4 regions of the Embleya sp. L77 genome follow, and region 1 is predicted to be linked to each of the others. Evidence: riboswitches for the same ligand, from Rfam matches in the RefSeq annotation. Region 1 holds a riboswitch; each other region holds the start of a gene.
What was found. A riboswitch is a leader RNA that binds a small molecule or an ion and turns the genes downstream of it on or off. The one in region 1 is predicted to bind cobalamin.
Positions count from the first base shown of each region.

Region 2: linked by a shared signal. The riboswitch ahead of ACZOOI_RS02755 ((2Fe-2S) ferredoxin domain-containing protein) and the one ahead of ACZOOI_RS33730 (CoA-acylating methylmalonate-semialdehyde dehydrogenase) in region 1 are both predicted to bind cobalamin.
Region 3: linked by a shared signal. The riboswitch ahead of ACZOOI_RS19720 (ABC transporter substrate-binding protein) and the one ahead of ACZOOI_RS33730 (CoA-acylating methylmalonate-semialdehyde dehydrogenase) in region 1 are both predicted to bind cobalamin.
Region 4: linked by a shared signal. The riboswitch ahead of ACZOOI_RS28095 (ribonucleoside-diphosphate reductase subunit alpha) and the one ahead of ACZOOI_RS33730 (CoA-acylating methylmalonate-semialdehyde dehydrogenase) in region 1 are both predicted to bind cobalamin.

Region 1 is NZ_CM145710.1:840,591-844,849, reverse strand. Features, by position in the region: gene ACZOOI_RS33735 (acyl-CoA dehydrogenase family protein) at 1-88, opposite strand, end outside; gene ACZOOI_RS33730 (CoA-acylating methylmalonate-semialdehyde dehydrogenase) at 93-1,592, opposite strand; cobalamin riboswitch at 1,791-1,960, opposite strand; gene ACZOOI_RS33725 (pyridoxamine 5'-phosphate oxidase family protein) at 2,030-2,503, opposite strand; gene ACZOOI_RS33720 (class I SAM-dependent methyltransferase) at 3,560-4,234, shown strand.
Region 2 is NZ_CM145709.1:664,684-668,942, reverse strand. Features, by position in the region: gene ACZOOI_RS02765 (ROK family protein) at 1-485, opposite strand, end outside; gene ACZOOI_RS02760 (GntR family transcriptional regulator) at 594-1,337, opposite strand; cobalamin riboswitch at 1,513-1,739, shown strand; gene ACZOOI_RS02755 ((2Fe-2S) ferredoxin domain-containing protein) at 1,854-2,312, shown strand; gene ACZOOI_RS02750 (carbohydrate-binding protein) at 2,537-3,778, shown strand; gene ACZOOI_RS02745 (HEAT repeat domain-containing protein) at 4,213-4,259, shown strand, end outside.
Region 3 is NZ_CM145709.1:4,588,208-4,592,466, forward strand. Features, by position in the region: gene ACZOOI_RS19710 (ABC transporter ATP-binding protein) at 1-446, opposite strand, end outside; gene ACZOOI_RS19715 (FecCD family ABC transporter permease) at 443-1,600, opposite strand; gene ACZOOI_RS19720 (ABC transporter substrate-binding protein) at 1,597-2,583, opposite strand; cobalamin riboswitch at 2,819-3,056, opposite strand; gene ACZOOI_RS19725 (DeoR/GlpR family DNA-binding transcription regulator) at 3,251-4,054, opposite strand; gene galT (galactose-1-phosphate uridylyltransferase) at 4,202-4,259, shown strand, end outside.
Region 4 is NZ_CM145709.1:6,609,097-6,613,355, reverse strand. Features, by position in the region: gene mug (G/U mismatch-specific DNA glycosylase) at 1-479, shown strand, start outside; gene ACZOOI_RS28100 (hypothetical protein) at 679-867, shown strand; cobalamin riboswitch at 1,225-1,471, shown strand; gene ACZOOI_RS28095 (ribonucleoside-diphosphate reductase subunit alpha) at 1,549-3,867, shown strand; gene ACZOOI_RS28090 (ribonucleotide-diphosphate reductase subunit beta) at 3,885-4,259, shown strand, end outside.

The sequences.
Region 1 (4,259 bases):
ATTCGATCGCGTGCGGGGAGAGGTGTTCGCGGGCGAAGTCCCGGGTGGTCTCGACGATCGCGAGCTGGTCGTCGGTGAGTGCGGTCATCGGGTCAGTCCATCGTGGGGATGTCGAAGTTCGCGCTCTCGCGCGCGGTGGACGGCCAGCGCGACGTGATGGTCTTGGTCCGGGTGTAGAAGCGGATCGAGTCGGGACCGTGCTGGTTCAGGTCGCCGAATCCGGATCGCTTCCAGCCGCCGAAGGTGTGGTAGGCCACCGGCACCGGGATGGGCACGTTGACGCCGACCATGCCGGTGTTCACCCGGCGGCCGAAGTCGCGGGCGGTGTCGCCGTCCCGGGTGAAGATCGCCACGCCGTTGCCGTACTCGTGCTCGCTGGCCAGGCGCAGCGCGTCCTCGTAGGAGGCCGCGCGGACCACGGACAACACCGGGCCGAAGATCTCCTCCCGATACACCCGCATCGAGGGCGTCACGTGGTCGAACAGCGACGCGCCGACGAAGTAGCCGTCCTCGTGGCCGGGGACGTGCACGTCGCGGCCGTCGACGAGCAGCTCGGCGCCTTCGGCGACGCCGATGTCCAGGTAGCCGTGCACCCGTTCGAGTGCGTCCCGGCCGACCAGCGGGCCGAAGTCGGCGTCCGGGTCGTGGGAGGGGCCCACCCGCAGGGTGGCGATGCGCGCGACGAGCTTGTCCACCAGCGCGTCGGCGGTCTCGGCGCCGACGGGAACCGCCACCGAGATGGCCATGCAGCGCTCGCCGGCGGAGCCGTATCCGGCGCCGATCAGCGCCTCGACGACCTGGTCGAGGTCCGCGTCCGGCATCACGATCAGGTGGTTCTTGGCGCCGCCGAAGCACTGGGCGCGCTTGCCGTTCGCGGTGGCCGAGGTGTACACGTACTCGGCGATCGCGGTCGAGCCGACGAAGCCCAGGGCCTGCACGCGCGGGTCCTCCAGGAGCGTGTCCACGCTCTCCTTGCCGCCGTGGACCACGTTCAGCACGCCGGGCGGCAGTCCGGCCTCGAGGAAGAGTTCGGCCAGGCGCAGCGGCACCGAGGGGTCGCGCTCCGAGGGCTTGAGCACGAACGCGTTGCCGCATGCGATGGCCGGGGCGATCTTCCACAGCGGGATCATCGCGGGGAAGTTGAACGGGGTGATGCCGGCGACCACGCCGAGCGGCTGGCGCAGCGAGTGCACGTCGATGCCGGTGCCCGCGTTGTCGGTGAACTCGCCCTTGAGCAGGTGCGGAATACCGATGGCGAACTCCACGACCTCCAGGCCGCGTTGCAGGTCGCCGTGGGCGTCGGCGATGGTCTTGCCGTGCTCGGCCGACAACAGTCGGGCCAGCGACTCGCGTTCGGGTTCGATCAGTTGCAGGAAGCGGGCCAGGACCCGGGCGCGCCGCTGCGGGTTCCAGTCGGCCCAGGCGGGCTGGGCCCGCTCGGCGTCGTCGATCGCGGCCAGGGTGTCGGCGCGATCCGCGAGCGGAACGCGTGCCTGTACCCGCCCGGTGTTGGGGTCGTACACGTCGCCGAACGCGCCGGATGCGCCGAGGACGTGCTTGCCGCCGATGAAGTGGGAAAGCTCGCGGATCATGAACGACCTGTCTCTCGTCAGGTGCGATCCGGAGGCGGGGCATGGCCCGACCACGCAACGTCGGCGCGGGTGCGCGTGGTTGCCCGGGCGGGTCGACGTCGAAGTGGTCAGGAGAACCTGGGGAGTTCGACGTTCGCAGGATCATCCGGGGCGGGTGCGCAGGCCGGTGTCATGCGTGTTTGCTCCATCCTCGTGGACAACACGGATATACCCGCGGCCGGTATCCTGACTTCCGGATCTACGCACGATGCCCGCCTTCCCGGCCTTCGCCAGTGGCTTGGTGCTGCGGCAGCGCACTCCCCGGTCACAGTGGCGGGACCATGTCGGATTCGCACCGACTTCCCTGCACCGCGGACCTTGTTGTTGAAGACGATATAGTCGGACGTCCTAGTAAGTCCAGCCGGCCCGGTCCCGGTGACCGCGGCCGGCCGGGTGCCTCAGGGGACGGGCGGTGGCTTCCGGGCGTCGGGAAGGTTGGGTCCTGCGGGCGTCCCGGCGTTGTGCCGGCGTTCGGCGACGAGTCCGGTGACGAATTCCGTGGTGACCCGAATCCACACCGTTTCCGCGTCGTCGCCGTCGATTTCGGGGAGCAGGCGATCCAGGTGCGCCACGGCGGAGGCATCGCGGACCCGGGAGGCGTGGCCCGTCACCGTACTCGTCCAGCCGGTTTGTGCGGTGCGGTCGATGCGGTCGGCCTGGAACGCGACCACGGCGTCGAGTGCGGCCTTCGCGAGGGGCGAGTCGGTCGGAGCCCGAAACACCACGCACTCCCGGTCGAGGGCGAACGCCACCAGGTGCACGGCCGGAAGGGCGCCCTCGCTCACCACGACGCGGCCCAACCCCGCGCCCGCCATCAGGGCCAACGCCTCCTGGCGCCCGAGGGGGCGTTTCATCACGGCGTGTTCGCTCATGTCTCAACCCTCGAATCCCGCGCGGGCGCCGACACGGGGTCGAACGGCTCGTGCCGGTCGATTCCCGCATGTCGCGCCGGGCCCGACGCCCCGCGCGCTCGACCGCGCGTCCGCTCTCCCGGACCCTGACCTCAGCCTTCCGCGCGCCCGACGCCCACACCAGGGCCGACCGGCCCGGTCCCGCGGGCCCAACGGCCGGTTGCCGCCGGGACCGGGCCGACCTCGTGGGACGGGAACCTTGCGAACGCACGGAGGCGACGGCGAGTTCGCCCCGGGCGAGCCAGGAACGACGGGGCGCTGCGCGACCGGACGCAGCCCGGGGCAACCCGGCGCAGCGCGGACGCGGGCCTGAGCCCGGCCGCTTCCCCGGGCGATGGGTACGGCGGCCGGGCCGATCATGGGTGCGCACGGAGCGACGTCGATCGGGTTCGACCCCGTGGCTACGAGAGCCTGCCCGCTGCGCCGGCCCGCACGCCCGACTCTGCTCCTCGTTCGCAACGTCGGGCAGAGCCGTTCGGCCCGGTCGGTTTCGGCGAAGGTCCCTTCGTGTGCGCGCGACCGGGAGGGGACACCCCCGAGACGGAAACGGATGGGCGCACGAACGGTGCCTTGGCCACCGACGGAACCGGGCTCGGATCAGCGTTTGACATCGGCAAGTTGCTGCACGTGCGTTGCATGTGGTCGAGGGGTCTCCTACGCTCCAATCGGCTGCATGGGGACGTCGAACACAGGAGCGCGCGGCGGACCGCCGACCGGCTCGCCGTGAGGTCCGAGGGCGTACGTTCCCACGAGGACGCGCCCCGCTCGTGCCTCCGCACTCCGTCCGCGGCGTGCGTCGCGGGCCGAGTGGTCGGGCACGGATGCACACGCGACACCGGGCATCGGTGCGTCGTCGTCGGGTGTGGCCGCCCACGATGTGATCCGCGGGACGGGAGCAGGTGTGGGGCGGAAGCGAATCACCGCGGTTGCCCACCCTGCCGCGCCGCCGGCCCGATCCCGCCCGCCCATCCGGCCGCCGTGCGGCGACCGGACGCCTGCCAGGAATCCGAGGCACCGATGACCGACCTCGCATCGCTGCACGCCCACTACGCCGCGACCCCCGACGGCCGCCCCAGCCGCTACCAGGCATGGGAAGTCGGCCGCGCCGTGGGCGACTCGATCACCCCGGCCACCTGCGACCCCGAGTACCGGACCTGGATGGTCGCCCATCTGGCACGCCTGCTGGACCGAGGACGCCCCGACTCCGCGCTGCTGAGCCTGGGCTGCGGCAATGCGATGGTCGAGGCCGAGCTGGTGCGCGCGGGCCACCGGGTGCTCGCCGTGGACGCCCTGCCCGAGGCCGTCGACCTCGCCCACCGCAAAGGCGTGGACGCCGTCTGCGCGGACGTCCTGGTCTGGACGCCGCCGACCCGCGCCTGGACCGTCGTCTACGCCGACGGCCTGGCCGGCGACCTGCACCGGTACACCCGGGGTCTGGGCCCGGCCCTGGAACGCTTCCACACCTGGTCGCAGCCCGGCATCGGCAGCCTGGTCCTGTCCGACGACCCGCTGCACGTCGATCCCGACGTCCGGACCGACCCGGACGTTCCCGGCTTCTCCTGGCTGTGCGCCCTCGCCCTGGCCGACGAAGCCGAAGAGGCCGGCTTCCGGGACGCGACGACCGCGACGATCACCTACCGAGGCCCCCTGCCCGGCCCCCGCGACCGCGCGGTCGTCACGGCCCTCCACTGAGACGCGCCGGGAGTGGGCAGTGCGG
Region 2 (4,259 bases), on a different replicon from region 1:
TCCACGATCCCGGGCGTGCCCACGCCCACACCCCACAGCGAACCCCGGGAGACCTGGGCCCGGCGCAGGGTCTCGCTGACCAGGCCGCGCACACGTTCGAGCCGGTCCTCGGCCTCGCAATCCTCCTCCACGGTGCGTGCGGCCCGGCCGACGATCGTGCCGGCGAGGTCGGCGAGCACGACCCGGATGTGGTGCACGCCGACGTCGATGCCGAGCAGGTGACCGGCCTCGGCGTGGAAGCGGAAGCGTCGGGCCGGACGACCACGCGGTCGACTGCCGTCCTCGCTCTCGGCGGTGGTGGTCTCCACGACCAGACCCTCGGCGAGCAGGCCGTCGACGACTTGCTCGACGGTGGGGCGGGACAGACCGGTGGCCTCCATCAACGCGGTCACGGTCAACACCTCGCCGGCGCGCAACGTGCGCAGGGTTGCCGCGGAGTTGATCCGCCGGACCACGGAGGAGTCTCCGCCGGTCGCCTGTGCCACAGCTCTTGTCCTCTCATCGCGCCGGCGCGCGGTACGTCCGTCCGGGCCGCCGCGCCCGTCGTACACGTCGCTGCTCAGGCGCGGATGGTACCCAGGTTTCGCGTCGAATCAGGACGCGGGCCGCAACGCGGTCGGCCCCGTCTCGGCGAACGCCAGCCGGCAGGTGTCCGCGCGGTAGGTCGCCACGGTGACCGCGGCGGTCCGGCCGAGCGCGGTGTACGTCGTGGTCACGATCAGCACGGCGGTACCGGGCGGACGCTCCAGGTAGCGCGCCTCCTCGGCCTCGGCCACGCCCAGCTCGACCGCGCGGTGCCGGCTCTCCAGGCGGTGCCCGCGCAGTTGACGCAGCATCAGCGAGGCCCGCTCGAAGCCGGGGACGCGGGTGGACAACGAGGGCACGACGGCGCGGGAGACGTACAGGCATTCCAGGCCGACCACCTGGCGCATGGAGAACTGGCGGCGGCGCAGCCGGTGTACCAGGGCGGACGGGCGGCCCTTGAGGGTGTCCGCGAAGTCGTCGGTCACCGGCACGGTGGCGCAGTCGATCACCTCGCGGTCGCGCAGGTCCACGCCCGGCCAGCCCTCGCCGTCGGCGCTGAGCGAGACGTCCACGCGCGGTCCGGCGACGGTGGTGCCGGCGCCGCGCTTGCGGACCAGGCGGCCTTCGAGTTCGAGCTGCTCCAGCGCGTGCCGCAGGGTGGCCCGGGCGACGCCGAAGCGGGCGGCGAGGTCGCGCTCGTTGGGGAGGATGTCGCCGGAGCTGAAGTCCTCCTCGATCGCCTTCAGCAGCGAGGTGCGCAGTTGCCAGTACTTGGGCTCGCCGAAGACCGCTTCGTCCGGCAATGTCGCCATGCTGCTCACGGACGCCCCCTCGGCTGGCCGACGCCTGCGCGGCGCGGACTTATTGCATGCTCGGTTTAGTAAAGACGGTTGAATATAACCGCGTCGGACCACGAAAGGTCCAGACCAAGTCGGCCGAAGTTCCCGGTGACCTGGCTCACATCACCCTGACCGGACCGCCGGCGCCTAAGCTGACCTGCGCGAATGGTTCACGCCCCCGACCGGGGTGCGTGTCGCAAGAGGGAATCCGGTGCGAGTCCGGAACTGCCCCGCAGCGGTGAGTGGGAACGAGAGCCGTCAACACGCACTGGACGCCGAGCACGGCGTCCGGGAAGCGACGGCCGGTAGGTGTCGGTGCCCGGACGGGCCGACGTGCCCACGAGTCCGAAGACCTGCCTTCGCCCGTGCGCGGCCCGACCGTGCGCGGCCCGACCGGAGCCCGGTGGGAGGGTGGGTCGCGTGTTCGTGGCCGGCTCCGCCGCGTCGTCTCGGTCGGGACCCGGATCGAACTCGCGAAGGAGAGTTCCCATGACCCGCTCGGACCGCTCGCAACGTGCCGCTCGTCGTGATCGCGCGGCGCAGTCGAAGCAGTCGAAGCAGCCCGCGCCGCCCGCCGGTTCGGCCGCCTGCACGATCACCGTGTGCCGGGGCTGCTGTTGCGGCACCGCCAAGATCGCGGGTACGGATCACGCGGGCCAACCGGCCGCGCTGGGCGCGGCCCTGACCGGCACTCGGGTCGCGGTCCGGCTCAGCGACTGTCTGGGCCCGTGCGAACGCGGCAACGTGATCGTGGTGCAACCCTCGCCGACGGGCCGTGCGGCGGGCGGCCGGCCGACCTGGTTCGGGACGGTCAACGACCCGGACACGACCGGTGAGATAGCGGCGTGGGCGGCGGCGGGCGGCCCGGGGATCGCGGACGCCCCGGGGGTGTTGGACCTGTACGAATTCACACCGAACCGCAAGGCCCGGCAGGGGTTGGACTCCTGACGAGGGCTCATCCCCGAAGCCTGCCCGGCCGCGAAGACGACCCGACGAAAAGGCCGCCCCACCCGGGCAACGCCCGGACGAACATCGGGCGCCGGACCGGCCGGGCGGCCGACACCGACGCGGAACATCGGGAAAATTGGTCCAGTCCAATGTATTGACGGGCCGGAAGCGGAAGGCCACCCTTTGGCCATTGGTCTATACCAAGTCCATCGAGGGAGTCCCCCGTGGCACGTCGCTACGTCCCCGTCCTGGCCGCCGCCGCCGCGTCGGCCGGATTGATCTCGCTGTTCGCATTCACCGGTGGTGCCACCGCCGCCGGTCCCGCCGCGTCCCCGGCGGCCACCGGCATCGGCAGCAACTGGTACGCCGCCGCCCCATACCTGATGCCGCTCGACAACGACCCGCCGGACGCCGGCGCGGTGATGGACGCCACCGGCCTGAAGGCGTTCCAGCTCGCCTTCATCCTGGCTCCCAACGGCGGAGGTTGTACGCCGACTTGGGACGGCACCAAGCCGACCTCGACGGATACCGCGGTGGCCGGTGTGATCGCCGCGATTCGAGCCAAGGGCGGTGACGTCTCGGCGTCCGCCGGCGGCTACGGCGGCACCAAGCTCGGCCAGACCTGCGGCACCCCCGAGGCGACCGCAGCCGCGTACCAGCAGGTGATCGACAAGTACTCGCTCAAGGCGCTGGACTTCGACCTGGAGGAGCCCGAGTACGAGAACGCCGCGGCCATCCACAACGAGATCGGCGCCGCAAAGATCATCCAGCAGCGCAACCCGGGCATCTACCTCTCGGTGACCACGGCCGCCACCGCCGACGGCACCGGCTGGTTCGGCAAGCAGATGTTGAACGAGGCCAAGGCGCAGGGCTTCGTCCCGGACAACTTCTCGATCATGCCGTTCGACGGCGGGTTCAACGGCGCCGCCGCGCAGACCTCGGCGCTGACCAACTTCAACACCATCCTGCGCGACACGTTCGGCTGGGACACCGCCACCGCCTATGCCCACGAGGGCGTTTCGCAGATGAACGGACGCAGCGACACCGGCGAGTACTTCCACCAGGCCGATTTCCAGACCGTGTACGACTACGCGGTCAGCCACCACATGGCGCGCTTCACGAACTGGTCGGTCAACCGGGACCGGCAGTGCACGCCTCCGGACAACAACGGCAAGACCTCGGGCGTGTGCAGCAGCGTGCCGCAGGGCGCCTACGACTTCACCAAGTTCTCCGTGCGGTTCGCGGGCGCCACGCCGCCCACCACGACCCCGCCGACGACGACCCCGCCGACCACCGTCCCGCCGAGCACGTGCAGCACGACGGCGTGGGACCGCGCCGCGATCTACGTCGCGAACAACTCCGTGTCGCACAAGGGTCATTCGTGGAAGGCGAAGTGGTGGACCCAGGGCGAGGAGCCGGGTACGACCGGTCAATGGGGCGTGTGGCAGGACCTGGGCGCGTGTTGACCCGGACCTTGCGCCGACCCGAACCACCGCGGGACCGGCGCCGCCGCGCGTGACGACGCAGCGGTGAGCGCGTGGACGGGTCGGAGTCGCCGATGCGGCGGCTCCGGCCCGTCGGCGTCCGCGGTTGCGGGGTGCTGCGGCCGACTCGGCGCGGCAGTGACTCGGTGACCCGGGACGAGAGCGGCTCCCGGCGCAGTCGCGCGGGCGCGGGGCTGTCGAGGGATGCGTCAGGGCAGGCACGCGAGCTGCCGAGAGCCGCGCCACGGCGGACGTGAGCCACGGCGGACGTGAGCCGAGGCAGAGGTGAGCCCCGGCCGATGTGGGCCCGGCGGCCGCGAGCCCGCGCAGCGCCACACCCGGCGCTGAGTCCGCGCGGCGCCGCCCGGCGCGGATACTCGCTCGTACCGATTCGGCGGCCTGCCTAGGATCGAGCGATGACCACTTCCGACCGCGCCGTCGTGCCGGACGCCGTGACGCAGGC
Region 3 (4,259 bases), on a different replicon from region 1:
CGCTCACCGCCGGAGAGCAGCGCGAACGGCCGCTCGGTCAGGTCGGCGAGTTCGAGCAGCTCGACCGCGGCCGTCACGATCGCCCGGTCGGCCGCGTCGTCCGGATCGAGCAGGCCCTTGTGTGCCGAGCGGCCCATCGCGACCACGTCCCGCACGGTCAGCGGGAAGTCGGTCGGCATGTCCTGGAGCACCGTGCCGATCCGCCGCGCGGCCCAGCGCGCCGAATGGGTCCACACGTCCGCGTCGTCCAGGAGCACCCGGCCCGAGGTCGGTCGGTTCACCCGGTACACGCTGCGCAACAGGGTCGATTTGCCACTGCCGTTGGGACCGAGCAGGCCGACCACCTCGCCGGGCCGCACGGTCAGCGACACCGCGTCCACCAGAGTTCGGTCGCCGATGGCGAAGGTGACCTCGTCCAGGACCAGGCGCGCTGCGGGTCCGCTCATCGCGCGCCCGCTTCCCGGCGCGCGTCCCGGCGCAGCAGCCAGACGAAGAACGGGCCGCCCACCAGCGAGGTCACGATGCCCACCGGCAACTCCTGCGGGGCGAGCACCGTACGCGCCACCAGGTCCGCGCAGATCGCGAACACCGCGCCGAGCAGCGCGGCCACCGGCAGCGCCCGCCGATGGTCGGCGCCGACCAGCAGCCGGACCACGTGCGGCAACATCAGGCCGACGAAGCCGATCACCCCGCTGACCGCGACCACGACCCCGGTGAGCACCGCGGCGAGCAGGAACATCCCCTGTCGGAACCGCTGGACGTCCAGGCCGAGCGCGGCGGCGCTCTCCTCGCCGGCCAGGAGCAGGTTGAGGTTGCGCGCCTGGAGGAGCAGTACGACCAGGCCGATCGCGAGCGCGAGGGCCGGTACGAGCAGCAGCGTCCAGCGGGCCGAGCCGAAGCCGCCCAGCGTCCAGAACAGCACCTGGGCGGCGAGTTGCGGATCCGGTGAGGTGAGCACGAGCAGGCTGGTCAGCGAGGACAACACGGCGCTGACCGCGACCCCGGCCAGGACCAGCCGTACCGCGGTGACCCGGCCGCCGGAGCGGGCCACCGAGAACACCACGAGCAGGGTGAGCAGGCCGCCGGCGAACGCGGCCGCGTTGAGGGTGAGCGCGCCGAGCGACAGGCCGCCGACCGACGCCACGCCCCAGCGCATCACCAGGACCGCGCCGCCGGCCGCGCCGGCGGAGACGCCGAGCACGTCCGGCCCGGCCAGCGGGTTGCGCACGATCGCCTGGATCACCATGCCCACCACGGCCAGCGTCGCGCCGACGACCGCCGCGAGCAACACCCTGGGCAGTCGGGTGTCGGCGATGATCAGGTCGTGGGCACGGCTCCAGGACGGTTGCACCCACGCGTCGCCGCCGATCCGGTGCGCGAGGATGCGCCACGTCTCCGACCACGGCACGGGCACCGATCCCACCAGCAGCCCGGCCGTCGCCGCCGCGAACAGCGCCACGAGCAGGGCGCCGACCACCAGCGGGAGCCGTACCCGGCCGCCCGGCACGTGGACCGGGCGGCGCGGGTCCGGCACCGCCGGCGGGCCGCCGCCGCGCAGGATGGCGACCCGTACCGTCGTCGGGTCCTGATCGATCGTCATGACCGGTCGGGGTGCAGCTGCTTCGCGAGTTCCTCGACCGCGTCCACGGAGCGCGGTCCGGGCTGGGCGACGGACAGCGAGATCACCGGAAAGGCGTTCGCGCGCAGTGCGGGTACGTCGGCGAGTACGGGAACGGCCCTGAGCGTGGTGATCTTGGCGTCCACCGACGGCGTCACGTAGTCGTAGATCAGCACCACGTCCGGCTTGCGTTCGGCGACCTGCTCCCAGGAGACCTTGGTCCAGCGCTCGTTCAGATCGGCGAACACGTTGGTGCCGCCGGCGCGGGTGATGATCTCGTCGAGCATCGAGTTGCCGCCCGTGGTCTGCGCGGCGTCGGCGCCCGAGTTGTACACGAACACCTTGACCGGCGTCGTGCCCGCGAGCCGCGCGGTGACCGCGTCGAGCCGTCGGCGCAGTTCGGCGACCGAGCGTTCGGCACGCTCGGGGACGCCGAAGATGCCGCCGATGGAGCGGAGTTCGTCGTAGAGCCGGTCGAAGGTGACCGGCGCCTTGGCGCAGCCCTCGGGGTTGAGGTGGGTCCTGACGTTCACTTCGCCGAGCCGGGCGCGGGTGTGGCCGGACGACTCCGAGAAGCCGTCGGGGTAGCCCGAGTAGACGAAGTCGGGTGTGGCTTCGAGCAGTTTCTCCAGTGAGGGCTGCGCGTCGGCGAGCACCGGGATGCGCGCGTACGCGTCCTTGTACCTGTCGCCGATGGTGCGGCCCTTGAGGTACGCGGTGCCCACCATCCGGTCGGCCAGGCCCAGTTCGAGCATCAGCTCGGTGGCGTTGGAGGTCAGCGTGGCGGCGCGTTGCGGCGGCCGGTCGTAGGTCGTGGTGACGCCGCAGTTGTCCGCGTCGGTGTACGGCTTGTAGGCGACGGGCGCGGGCGTGCTCGGCTTCTTGTCCTGCACCGCACCGCCGCATGCGGTCGCGAACAGCGCGAGTGCGGCGACTGCGGCGGCCCACGGGCGGGTGCGGGCCATCGGCGTCGGCATCCGCCCACGTATCGGTGTCCGTATCCGCCCAGGTGTCCGCCCCGGTTTCGGTGTCGGTATCCGCCCCGGTTTCGGGGTCCGTGTCAACATTCGTGTCGGCATCGTCGAAGCTCTCCCTTGCGAGTCCTCGTCGGGGAACTCGGGAGGGAGCGCGGCGCCGGACACCGTGCGGCGCCGTCGTCCGACGGACCCGCCCGCGAGGTCCCGGAAGTCCGCGTGCGCGAGGCGAACGCGGGCGACGGCAGGTCTTCGGACTCGTGGGCGGGTTCCGATCGCCACGGGTGTGGCCGGATTTCCTACCGGTCGCCGCTTCCCGGATCCCGTATCACCGGGCCCAGTGCGTGATGGCGACTTTCGTTCCCACTTACCGCTGCGGGGCAGTTCCGGATTCGCACCGGATTCCCTCTTGCGACACCCGGAATCGGTCGAAGCCGGGTGAACCGTTCGCAAGGGCAGCCTAACCATGGTCGATTCGGCGGCCGAGCGAGGGGGCTGCGCGGGTCGCCGCAAGCACGGGTCAGCCGGGCGCGGATCGGCCCGACGCGGGTCGGCGGTCGAGGCGGTTCGGGTCGGGCCGATCCGCGCGAGGTCGGCCCGGGTGAGGTCGGCCGACCGAGTCGCCCGGAGCCCGCGGCGCCGCCCGTTGCTTCGGCCGCTACTCGGCGACCAGGATCTCCAGCCCCACGTCGCGCAGCGCGTCGAGCGTGTCCGGGTCGGCCGGTCCGCTGGTGATCAGCAGGTCGATGTCCGCCAGCGGGCACACCTCGGCGAGTTCGACCCGGCCCAGTTTCGACCCGTCGGCGACCACGACCCGACGCCCGGCCGCCCGCAACATCGCCCGCTTGGCCTCGGCCTCGGGCAGGTTCACGTTGGTGATGCCGCCCGTGGGGTGCACGCCGTTGCAGCCGAGGAAGACCGTGTCGGCGTGGATGCGCTCCAGGATGTGGTCGCCGAGCGGATTGATCAGGGAGTGCTGCAACGGCCGCAGGGTGCCGCCGGTGACCACGACCGAGAACCGGGGGATGGCCCGCTCCAGCTCCAGGGCGATGGTCAGCCCGTTGGTGAACACCACGAGGTCGCGCAGGTCGTCGCGGTCCACCAGGGCCCGGGCCACGAACGTGGTGGTCGTACCCACGTCCAGGACCACGCTCTCGGCCGGCGACACCAGCGCCGCGGCGGCCTGCCCGATCAGCGTCTTCGCGGGTGATGCCGAGGTCAGCGCCTCCTCGAAGGACGGCTCGACCCGGGGATCGCGGCCGGTGAACATGGCGCCGCCGCGGACCCGGCGCAGCCGGCCCTGGCGCTCCAACACCTCCAGGTCGGCCCGGACCGTCACGCGCGAGATGCCGAACGCCTCGGCCAGGTCGGTGACCTTGGCGAAGCCTCGATCCGCGATCGTCGCGGCCATCCGGGCGCGGCGGCCTTCGGCGGGCAGACCGTCGGTGTCGTCGTCAGGCATGGGCGCCATCTTGCGGACACCTTCCGAAACTTGTCAAACCGCAGGTGGGGCCGGGCGGATGGCGGCGGGATCGCGACAACGGCAAGCATCCTGGCTGTCATGACTTTCTCATTGACAAGTTTTGGAAAGCTTTGCAAGATTGAATACATGAAGAAGACGCAGGCCGTCATGGCCGACGGTCGCGAGATCGTCTACTACGACACGC
Region 4 (4,259 bases), on a different replicon from region 1:
GGCCCGCGCTGTACGCGTCCGGGTTCACACCTCGCCTGCTCGCTCCGACCGAGCAGGACGAGCTGCTCGCGCTCGGTCTCGGCATCACCAACGTGGTGGCCCGCACCACCGCCCGCGCGGACGAGTTGACCAGGGACGAGTACATCGCGGGCGGCGCGGCGCTCACGGCCAGGGTGCACAGGTACCGACCGGCCTGGCTGGCGGTGTTGGGCATCGGCGCCTACCGGACCGGCTTCGGCCGGCCGAAGGCGGTGGTCGGCCGGCAGCACGAGCGGATCGGCGACACCGGGATCTGGGTGCTGCCGAACCCGAGCGGCCTGAACGCGCACTGGACGGCGGCGGCGCTGGGCGAGGCGTTCGCCGAACTCCGCGCGGCGAGCGATCCGAACTCCTCGGGCGCGGGCGGGGCCGCCGAGGGCCGCGCGGCCCCGGAAGCCCCGGCGGGCCCGGAGGGACGGGGCTCCTCGCCGCCGGCGTGAGCCGGCCCGGGTCGGCGACCCCGCGCGACGGCGCGCCGTCCACCGATGCCCGATGCGCGATGCCTGGAGCCCGGGTTCTCGCGTTCCCGGGCGAGTCGGGTCCGTTTCGACTACCTATATCCGAGTCGATACGTCAATCGACCGAGTGGCATCACCCGGTTGGTGGTTACTTCACGCCCCCTCGCGCGGTTGGATCGGCATGAAGATCCTGCGGGCCCCGTTCGGGCCGTGGCCCACCGAGACGATCGAGACCCCCGTCTACGAGGCGTTGGTCGCGGAGTGGCGCGACTCGGGCCGGGAGGTGCCGCGACCGGTGGACCGACCGCACGACCGCCCGGCCCGACACGCCCGCCCGCCGCACTCGGGGCCTCGGACCGGCCGTCCCTGAGCCCGCGCACCGCCCGCGCCCGCGACGCACCGCCCGACCGCCTCCGCCGCCCGCCGAGCGCGGCGCGGCGACCCGTTCTCGGGTCACCCCGGCCGCCGCCCTCGCGCGGATTCGGCAGGTCCCACGACACCGCGCCGCCCGGCGTGTCGCGCGACCGCTCGACGCGGTGCACGCGAGTACCGTCGTGCCGGGTATCCGGCGGGGATACGGCCCCGCACCGCCCGCCGGGCACCGCGCACCCGGCGCCCGGGGGCCGCACCGCCGGGGGCGTGCCCGCCGGCGGTGATCCGTGGTACGCCGAGAACCGCGACACGACACAACACCTGGGGGTGCAACGACCACCCGGCCACTACATATATGCTCTGCGACGCAGCTGGTTCGCCGTTCCTTCAGTGGAAGGGCGACGCGAGAGGGAATCCGGTGTGAAGCCGGAACTGCCCCGCAGCGGTGAGCGGGAACGAACGTCGTCATGGAGCGCCGAACGCCGAGAGGCATTCGGGAAGCGACGACCACTAGGTACTCCGCGGCCCGCCGAGCACGCCGTGCCCGGTGGTGCCCCGGCATGCCCGCGAGTCCGAATACCTGCCGGCTGCCCGTGCCTTCGGGCGCGGGGTCACCTGTACGTACGAGCTCGCGAGGAGAGAGCACGTGACCGTTGTGGACAGCGTGGGCGCGACCCGGATGCGGATCGACGAAAGCCCCGAGGACCAACTGGCAACCCTGGTGCGCACCCAGGCGCGCGATCTGCCGGAGGTCGATCCGGATCGGGTCGTCCGCCGGGTCGTCGCGGGCCTGAACGAGGGCGCGGACAAGGGCGCCGCCGCGGACCTGGCGGTGCGTACCGCCGCCGAGCTGATCGCCGAGGAGCCCGCCTATTCGCGGCTCGCCGCGCGGCTGCTCGCCGGCCGGATCGCGGACGAGGCCCTGGCGGCCGGCGTCACCTCGTTCAGCGCCGGCATCGCGCTCGGTCGCCGGGAGGGCATCATCGGCGCGGAGACCGCGGCGTTCGTCGCGAAGCACGCCGCCGAGCTGGACGCCGCCGTGGACGTCGAAGGCGACCGTCGCTTCGAGTACTTCGGCCTGCGCACCGTGTACGACCGCTACCTGCTGCGCCACCCGGTCTCGCGCAAGGTGGTCGAGACGCCGCAGCACTTCCTGCTGCGTGTGGCGTGCGGCCTGGCCCAGGAGCCCGGCGAGGCGATCGGTTTCTACCGGCTGATGTCCTCGCTCGCCTACCTGCCCAGCTCGCCGACGCTGTTCAACTCCGGCACGGTGCACACCCAGATGTCCTCGTGCTACCTGCTCGACTCGCCCAAGGACGAGCTGGAGTCGATCTACGACATGTACGGGCGGATCGCCCGGCTGTCGAAGTTCGCCGGCGGCATCGGCGTGGCGTGGTCGCGGGTGCGTTCGCGCGGCTCGCTGATCCGCGGCACCAACGGGCACTCCAACGGCATCGTGCCGTGGCTCAAGACGCTCGACTCGTCGGTGGCCGCGGTCAACCAGGGCGGCCGGCGCAAGGGCGCGGCCTGCGTGTACCTGGAGACGTGGCACCCGGACATCCTGGAGTTCCTCGAACTGCGCGAGAACACCGGTGAGGACGCGCGCCGCGCGCACAACCTCAACCTGGCCAACTGGGTGCCGGACCTGTTCATGCGCCGGGTCGAGGAGGACGGCGTCTGGTCGCTGTTCGACCCGAACGAGCTGCCCGAACTGCCCGATCTGTGGGGCGCCGAGTTCGACCGGGTCTACGAAGCCGCCGAGCGGGACGGCCGGTTCGTCCGGCAGATGCCCGCGCGCGACCTGTACGCCCGGATGATGCGCACGCTCGCGCAGACCGGCAACGGCTGGATGACCTTCAAGGACGCGGCCAACCGCACCTGCAACCAGGCCGCGGAGCCGGGCAACGTGGTGCACCTGTCCAACCTGTGCACCGAGATCCTGGAGGTCACCAGCGACGGCGAGACGGCCGTGTGCAACCTCGGCTCGGTCAACCTCGGCGCGCACGTGGTCGCCGGCGAGGGCATGGACTGGGACAAGCTGCGCGCGACGGTCCGCACCGCGGTGGTCTTCCTGGACCGGGTCATCGACATCAACTACTACCCGACCGACCAGGCCGCCGCGTCCAACCCGCGCTGGCGCCCGGTGGGCCTGGGTCTGATGGGCCTGCAGGACGTGTTCTTCACCCTCGGCATGCCGTTCGACTCGGTCGAGGCACGCGAGCTGTCCACGCTGATCTCCGAGGAGATCTACCTCACCGCGTTGGAGACCTCCTCGGCGCTCGCCGAGGTGCACGGCCCGCACCCGGCCTACGCCGAGACGCACGCCGCGCGCGGTCGGCTCCAGCCGGACCTGTGGGAGGGCGTCCACCCGACCCAAACCAAGCGTTGGGATGCGCTGCGCGACCGGGTCGCCGAACACGGCCTGCGCAACTCGCTGCTCGTGGCGATCGCACCGACCGCGACCATCGCCTCGATCGCGGGCGCCTACGAGTGCATCGAGCCGCAGGTGTCGAACCTGTTCAAGCGCGAGACGTTGTCCGGCGAGTTCCTCCAGATCAACGCCTACCTGGTGCGCGAGCTCAAGGCCCGCGGCCTGTGGACCCCCGAGGTCCGCGACCGGATCAAGCGCGCCGAGGGCTCGGTCCAGGGCATCGCCGAACTCCCCGAGGACGTGCGCGAGTTGTACCGCACCGCGTGGGAGCTGCCGCAGCGCGCGCTGATCGACCTGGCGGCGGCCCGCTCGCCGTACATCGACCAGTCGCAGTCGCTGAACCTGTTCATGGCCGACCCGACCATCGGCAAGCTGTCCTCGATGTACCGCTACGCGTGGTCCACCGGTCTCAAGACCACGTACTACCTGCGCTCGCGCCCCGCGACGCGGATCCAGCAGGCGACGGTGCCGGCGCAGGCCTCGGCCGCGCCGGTCGAGGAGATCTCCGACCTGGAGGTCATCGCCTGCTCGCTGGAGAACCCCGAAGCCTGTGAGGCGTGCACGTGAGCCTGCTCGATCCCGGAATGAACCTCACGCTGCGCCCGATGCGGTATCCGGACTTCTACGAGAAGTACCGCGCGGCGATCCGCAATACGTGGACGGTCGAAGAGGTCGACCTGCACAGCGACCTGGCCGACCTGGACAAGCTCAGCCCGGCGGAGCGGCACCTCGTGCAGCGCCTGGTCGCGTTCTTCGCGACCGGTGACACGATCGTGGCGAACAACCTGGTACTGAACCTGTACCGGCACATCAACTCACCCGAGGGCCGGTTGTATCTGTCGCGGCAACTCTTCGAAGAGGCCGTCCATGTGCAGTTCTACCTGACCCTGCTCGACACCTACATGCCCGACCACGAGGAGCGCGAGCAGGCGTTCGCCGCGGTCGAGCACATCCCGTCG